DNA from 2 places in the Oerskovia sp. PE-21s genome. Region 2 is predicted to be linked to the other one. Evidence: riboswitches for the same ligand, from Rfam matches in the RefSeq annotation. Region 2 holds a riboswitch; the other holds the start of a gene.
The links. A riboswitch is a leader RNA that binds a small molecule or an ion and turns the genes downstream of it on or off. The one in region 2 is predicted to bind FMN.

Region 1 (3,392 bases), on a different contig from region 2:
GGTGGGTGCTGTCGTGGGGGGAGGTCCGGGCATCGGGCTCGGGTGGTCCCGCCACGCCGAGGCCGGGGGCGGTACCAGGAGGCGTGGAGGGCACGGACGGCGCAGCGGGCACGGCCCGGGCCACGACCAGGACGTCCTCGCCGAGTCGCCGCACGTCGTGCGTGGAGAAGCGGGGGGCGCCCGCGAGCGTGGTCACGCCGAGGTCTCCCACGGCACCCAGGCCCGCACCCAGGAGCACGGGTGCGAGGTAGGCGTGGACCTCGTCGACCGCCCCCGCCGCGAGGAACGCCGTCGCCAGCCCCGGGCCGCCCTCGACCAGGACGTGACGCACCTCGCGCGCGGCCAGCCCGGCCAGGACCGCGTGGACGTCGTGCGTGCGCACGTGCAGCACGGGCCCGCCGCCGTCGCTCGTCCAGGGCCCGCCCGGCGCGAGCCGCGCGCCCGGAGGAAGGTCACGGAGCCCGACGACGACGCGCAGCGGCTGGTGCTCGGCAAGCCCCGGCTCCGGCCCGACCACCCCACCAGCGACCCGCAGGGGCTGGTGGTCGGCAAGCCCCGGCTCCGGCTCCCCTGTACGCGCCGTGAGCGACGGGTCGTCGGCCACGACGGTCCCGGTACCCACGAGGATCGCGTCGACCTGCGCACGGACCCGGTGCGCGTGCTGGCGGGCCGCGGGCCCGGTGATCCACTGCGAGGTGCCGTCGGTGGCCGCCACGCGCCCGTCGAGGGTCGAGGCGAGCTTGAGGGTCACGTAGGGGCTCCCGCGGCGCACGGCGACGAGCCACGGCCCCAGGAGTCGCTCTCCCTCGGCCTCGCGCAGCCCGGGGGCCACCCGGACGCCGGCCGCGCGGAGGCGCTCGCCGCCCCCGGTCGCGACGGGGTTCGGGTCCGTGACGGCGTAGACGACCTCGGCCACGCCCGCGTCCAGCAGCGCCTGCGCGCACGGCCCCGTGCGTCCGGTGTGGTTGCACGGTTCGAGCGTGACCACGGCCGTCGCGCCGTGCACGTCCACGCCGCGCTCGCGGGCGTCGGCCAGGGCGGCCGCCTCGGCGTGCGCGGTGCCCGCGCCCCGGTGGAAGCCTTCGGCGAGCACCACCCGGGGCGAGCCGTCCACGAGGCCGCGGGCGGCGGCGTCGGGCAGGGAGCCCGGGGGGCTGTGCGCGGGGCCCAGCAGGACGGCGCCCACGCGCGGGTTGGGGCCGTGGGCCGGGCCGCGCGCGGCCAGCTCGAGCGCACGCAGCATCGCGTCGTCGATCGTCAGTGCGGGCCTGGCGCCCATGATCCTCCTCCCGGTGAGCACGACGCTCCGGGGTGAGGGGTGGTCGACGACGTCTGGGGACCTCAAGGGTCCACGGACGTCACGACACCACGGCACAGGGCTCTGCCCCGCGCCGCCACGTACTTCCTCCCATCCGGACTTTCACCGTCGGTCCTGGAGTTCCACCAGGTCAACCACGCCGAGGCGTGGGTCGCGGACTGTCACCGCCGGCTCGGAATTACACCGACCCCGGAGCACGTGTGTGCGTACTGCTGATGCTGCTGACCGTCGAGACCCTGGCTCGCGCTCCCTGAGGTGCGCTGCGCCCGGCGTCCCGTCTCCACCCAGCATGCCACACCGGCATTCCCCCGCAGGAACTCGATCCGCTGCGTCCCGCGGGCTGGAACGATGTGAACGGTCCCGGGGCGCGGCGCCCCCGAGCGGGGCGCCGGGAACGGACCGTCGGGCGGCCGGCCGGGGTCAGTGCGTGTGCTGGTCCGCGAGCGCCCGCAGGGCCGCGATCTCCTCGGGCACGTTCTCCGCGCCGTACACGGCCGAGCCGGCGACGAACACGTTGGCCCCGGCCTCGGCCGCGCGCTCGATGGTGGCGCGCGAGATGCCGCCGTCGACCTGGACCCACACGTCGAGCCCGGCGTCGGACACGGCGTCGCGGATACGGCGGACCTTGGGCAGCACGCCCTCGATGAAGGACTGGCCGCCGAAGCCGGGCTCGACGGACATGACCAGGAGCATGTCGAACTCGGGCAGCAGGTCCAGGAACGGCTCGACCGACGTCGCGGGGCGCAGCGCGAGGCCTGCGCGCGAGCCCAGGCGGCGCAGCTCGCGCGCCAGGCGCACGGGGGCGGTGGCGGCCTCGGCGTGGAACGTGACGGACGCGGCGCCGGCCTCGGCGTAGCCGGGGGCCCAGCGGTCCGGGTCGGCGATCATGAGGTGCGCGTCGAGCGGCACCGGGGACACCTGGGCGAGGCGCTCGAAGATCGGCAGACCCAGGGTCAGGTTGGGCACGAAGTGGTTGTCCATCACGTCGACGTGCGCGTAGTCGGCGGTCGCGATCGCGCCCAGGTCGCGCTCGAGGTTCGCGAAGTCGGCGGACAGGATGCTGGGGGCGATGAGTGCGGACATGGGCACCAGCCTAGAGGGCGCCCCCGCGCCGTGCGCGGACGCCCCACGGCCTGGTCGGGTGGCCTTGACCACCCGACCAGGCCGTGGGCAGGGGGCCTCAGGCCCGACGGCGCAGCAGCGTCAGGTGCATCGCGTCGGTGCCGTGCACGTGCGGCCACAGCTGCACGTCGGTGCGGTCCGCGAGCGGGATGTCGTCCCCGGCGACCTGGCGCACCGCGGCGGCCGCGTCGAGGACCTCGACGTCGCCGCGCCCGGCCAGGACGTCCTTGACCACGAGCTGGGTCTCCGCGAGGTGCGGGGAGCACGTCACGTACCCGACGACGCCACCGGGACGCACGGCGTCCAGGGCTGAGCCGAGGAGCTCGCGCTGCAGGGTCGTGAGGGTCGCGATGTCCCCGGGGGTGCGGCGCCAGCGCGACTCGGGGCGGCGGCGCAGCGCGCCCAGGCCCGTGCAGGGGGCGTCGACGAGCACGCGGTCGTACGCGCCGGGCTCCTCGACCCCCACCTGGCGTCCGTCGCCCACCTGCACCCGCTCGACCGCGTCGGCGGGCACGGCCGCGAGCGCCTGCTCGACCAGACGAGCCCGGTGGGGGGCGACCTCGTTCGCGACGATGCGCGCCCCCTGCTCGCCCGCGAGGGAGGCCAGGAGCGCGGCCTTGCCGCCCGGGCCCGCGCACAGGTCGAGCCAGCGCTCGTCGGGGTTCGCTGCGCCGTCGCCCACCGACGCACCGTCACCGGCCGAGGCGAGCGTGGGCAGCGTCGGTACTGCCGCGAACGCGAGCGTCACGAGCTGGGACCCCTCGTCCTGGACGCCGGCGGCCCCGTACCGGACCGCGGGGATCGCGGCCGGGTCCGAGCCCGACAGCACCAGGGCCGTGGGCGCCCAGCGCCCGGGGGTGGTCGTGGCGTCCCCGCGCACGTCGTGGGTGACCTCGCCCGCGAGGCGCTCGCGGCTGACCAGGCCCGGGCGGGCCACGAGCGTCACGCGCGG
Region 2 (3,392 bases):
GGCGACCGACCGGGGACCACCTGACGAACGCAGCGCGCCCACCGTCCCTCGTCGCTCCTCCCCGGCCGCGCACGCCGTGTAGCGTCCCGTCCATGAGTGCCGCACGAAGCAACACGCACGCGCAGGCGGTGGACGCGGCGATCGAGCTGTTCACCCGCAAGGGCTACGAGCAGACGACCGTCGAGGACATCGCCGACGCCGCACAGATCAGCCGGGCCACGTTCTTCCGCCGTTTCCGATCCAAGGAGGACGTGGTCTTCGCGGACCACGAGCTGCTGCTCGACGCCGTCGTGGTCCTCCTCGGGGAGACCCGTCCCGCGGCGCGCGGGGTGACCCCCGAGGAGCTCGAGAACGTCGACCCGTACGTCGAGGTGTGCAAGGCCGCGCGGCTCGTGTTCGACCACCACGTGGGCCAGCGCGAGACGTCGGTCGCGCGGCACCGCCTGCTGCAGGACGTGCCCGCGCTGCGCGACCGCGAGCTCGTGACGACGCACCGCTACGAGCGCGCGTTCACGTCCTACCTGCGCGACTCGCTGCCCGCGGACACCCGCAACTCGACCGCGTCGGTCGCGTTCGCGGCGTCGGTCGTCGCGGTGCACAACGCGATCCTGCGCCGCTGGCTGCGCGACCCGGACCAGGACCTGCGCCCCGAGCTCGAGGAGGCGTTCGCGGACCTGCGCCGCGCGGCCCGCAACCCCGCCGGCCCGACGACGGAACCCGCCCCCGCACCCACGTCGCCTGCGCGCGGCTCGGGGGACGCCCTCGCGCGGTCGGGTGACGCGTCGGGCCGCAGAGTCGTCGTGACCGTGCTCGACGGCGACGCCGACCCCGACGAGGTCGCCCGCGCGGTCCGCGACGCGCTCGCCTGAACACGTCGGGACGAGCCCTGGGCGCCCTGACGGGCCCGGGAATGCGCGAGTAGCATCAGAGGTTGCAGCACACAGCAAGCAGTACGCACGAACGTGCTCCGGGTCGGTGCAATTCCGAGCCGGCGGTGACAGTCCGCGACCCGCGCCCACGCGCGGTTGACCTGGTGGAACTCCAGGACCGACGGTGAAAGTCCGGATGGGAGGAAGCACGTGCGGCACGGCCGTCCCGGCCGGGCCGGGCAGACGATCGGTCGAGCCCGCCCCCGACCAGCGGGACCGGCCTGGCCGTGGTGAGCGACGCCGTCGGGCAGCCCGGGAACGGGCGGACCGGCCCGCCGCCCGCCCTCACCCCGGAGCCGACGTGCCCGGGACGACGAGGAAACACCCCATGGACCTGATCCACGCGCTCTTCGACGCGCAGCTCACGATCGGCGACCAGCACCTGCTGTGGCGCGAGATCGTGGGCAACGGGTTCGGGCTCGCGTCCGCGCTCGGCGGCATGCGCCGCAAGATCTGGGCGTGGCCGGTGGGGATCGTCGGGAACCTCCTGCTGCTCACGGTGTTCCTCGGGGCCGTCTTCGCGACGCCCAACCCCGTCAACCTGCTCGGCCAGGCCGGGCGCCAGGTCATGTTCGTCGTCGTGTCGGTGTACGGGTGGGTGCAGTGGCGCCGGACGCGCGACCGTCTCGGGGAGGCGGACGCCGACAGCCACGGCGTGGCGGTCGTGCCGCGCTGGGCCTCGTGGCGCCAGCGCGCCTTCCTGGTCGTCGCGCTCGTGGCCGGGACAGCGCTCCTGACCCCGATCTTCCGCGCGCTGGAGTCGTACGAGCCCGTGTGGGCCGACGCGTGGATCTTCATGGGCTCGCTGCTCGCGACGTACGGCATGGCCAAGGGCTGGGTCGAGTTCTGGCTGATCTGGGTCGCCGTCGACATCGTGGGCGTGCCCCTGCTGGTCGACGCGGGCTTCTACGCGTCGGCGTTCATGTACGTGTTCTACGGGGCGTTCACGCTCGTGGGCTTCTTCGTGTGGTGGCGCATCGACCGGCGCTCGAAGGCCCTGCTCCTCGCGGGCGCCTCCCCCGCCGCGCCCACCACCGGGCAGGCCTGACGCCACCTCTTGCGCCCCGGTGGGCCGGGCGGATACTCGAAGGTGCGCCCCTGCTCGCGCGGGGCGCACCACGTCCGACCGCGACGGAGAAGGCGACACCATGACGACTCGACTCAACCCGTACCTGAACTTCCGGGACGACGCCCGTGCGGCGATCGAGTTCTACCGAGACGTGTTCGGCGGCGAGCTGACCATCAGCACGTTCGCCGACTTCCAGGCGGCCGACGACCCCGCCGACGCCGACAAGATCATGCACTCCCAGCTCGAGGCGCCGAACGGCCTGGTCCTCATGGCCGCCGACACCCCGAGCTCCATGGAGTACTCGCCGGGCTCCAGCATCTCGGTGTCGCTCAGCGGGGAGCAGGAAGACGACGGCGAGCTGCGCGGCTACTGGGACGAGCTGTCGTCGAGCGGCACCGTGACCGTGCCGCTCGAGGTCGCACCGTGGGGCGACGCGTTCGGCATGTGCGTCGACCGGTTCGGTGTGAGCTGGCTCGTCAACATCGCGGCCGCGCAGGGCTGAGAATGCGTCACGGCCCTCTCACGAGCGACGACGCCGTGAAGGACCCCTACCGCGCGACCACGTCGACGCTCACTCCAGCCCGGCCTCACGGAAGATGTCGGCGCCGCGCTGCTCGTAGGCGACCTTGGCCTCGAGCAACGTGGCGAGGGCCGGGCCGTTCTGCTCGACCAAGCTGACCTGACGGGTCCACTCAGCCTGGTACAGCGCTTCGGAGAAGCCCGACGTCTCCCGGCACTCCGCGTCGAACCCGGCGACCTTGACCTCCTCGGCTTCCTGCTCGGGAGTCCTGGCGTCGTCCGATCGGCCGTCCGCCACGAGACCGAAGGCCGCGCTCATGCTCCGTGTCGGGACCCCCTCGCCGGTCACTGGCGACGGCGGCAGGTCGGGGATCCCGAGAGGCGCCATGCACGCCACCCAGTCCTCCGCCGCGTCGAGGACAGCGGGGTCACGCGTCGCACCGTTCCACGCGGACAGGGCCAGACCGGACAGGAAGGTGTTGTTGTCCGGAATCTGCAGCTCCGCGTGTGCGGCTTCGAGGCATCCCGAGAACACCTCGGACTGCTCGGGCCCCCAGGTGCCGGACTCGGCGTCGGCTGCGGCCAGCACCTTCGCGTTCGGGTCCGGGGCACCGCTGTATCCCCACTGCGCAGCGGTCTCGGTGGTGAACAGGTTGCGCCCCGCACCCGACACCGTCTCCGAGGCTGCCCTGACGTCGATCTCCGGGCGCGAGTACTCGTAGCCCTCCGTCCGCATGCAGGACTCGGCGAGAACACCGAGAGCGTAGTTGTACGCGTCGTCGACTCGGTACTCGTCGAGCGGGAGCCTCCAGGTCGCCCGGTCCGACGCCGAGGCTCTCACCACCCCCGGATCCGCCGCGCCGACCGACGACTCG

Region 1: another riboswitch for FMN. It lies ahead of ribD (bifunctional diaminohydroxyphosphoribosylaminopyrimidine deaminase/5-amino-6-(5-phosphoribosylamino)uracil reductase RibD); the one in region 2 lies ahead of pnuC (nicotinamide riboside transporter PnuC).

Annotation. Positions count from the first base shown of each region.
Region 1 covers NZ_JBUXJM010000003.1:158,128-161,519, forward strand. The annotation lists gene ribD (bifunctional diaminohydroxyphosphoribosylaminopyrimidine deaminase/5-amino-6-(5-phosphoribosylamino)uracil reductase RibD) at 1-1,279, opposite strand, end outside; FMN riboswitch at 1,395-1,520, opposite strand; gene rpe (ribulose-phosphate 3-epimerase) at 1,739-2,401, opposite strand; gene ACZDYF_RS06630 (RsmB/NOP family class I SAM-dependent RNA methyltransferase) at 2,499-3,392, opposite strand, start outside.
Region 2 covers NZ_JBUXJM010000007.1:34,170-37,561, forward strand. The annotation lists gene ACZDYF_RS14055 (TetR/AcrR family transcriptional regulator) at 93-869, shown strand; FMN riboswitch at 960-1,082, shown strand; gene pnuC (nicotinamide riboside transporter PnuC) at 1,258-1,977, shown strand; gene ACZDYF_RS14065 (VOC family protein) at 2,078-2,500, shown strand; gene ACZDYF_RS14070 (hypothetical protein) at 2,570-3,392, opposite strand, start outside.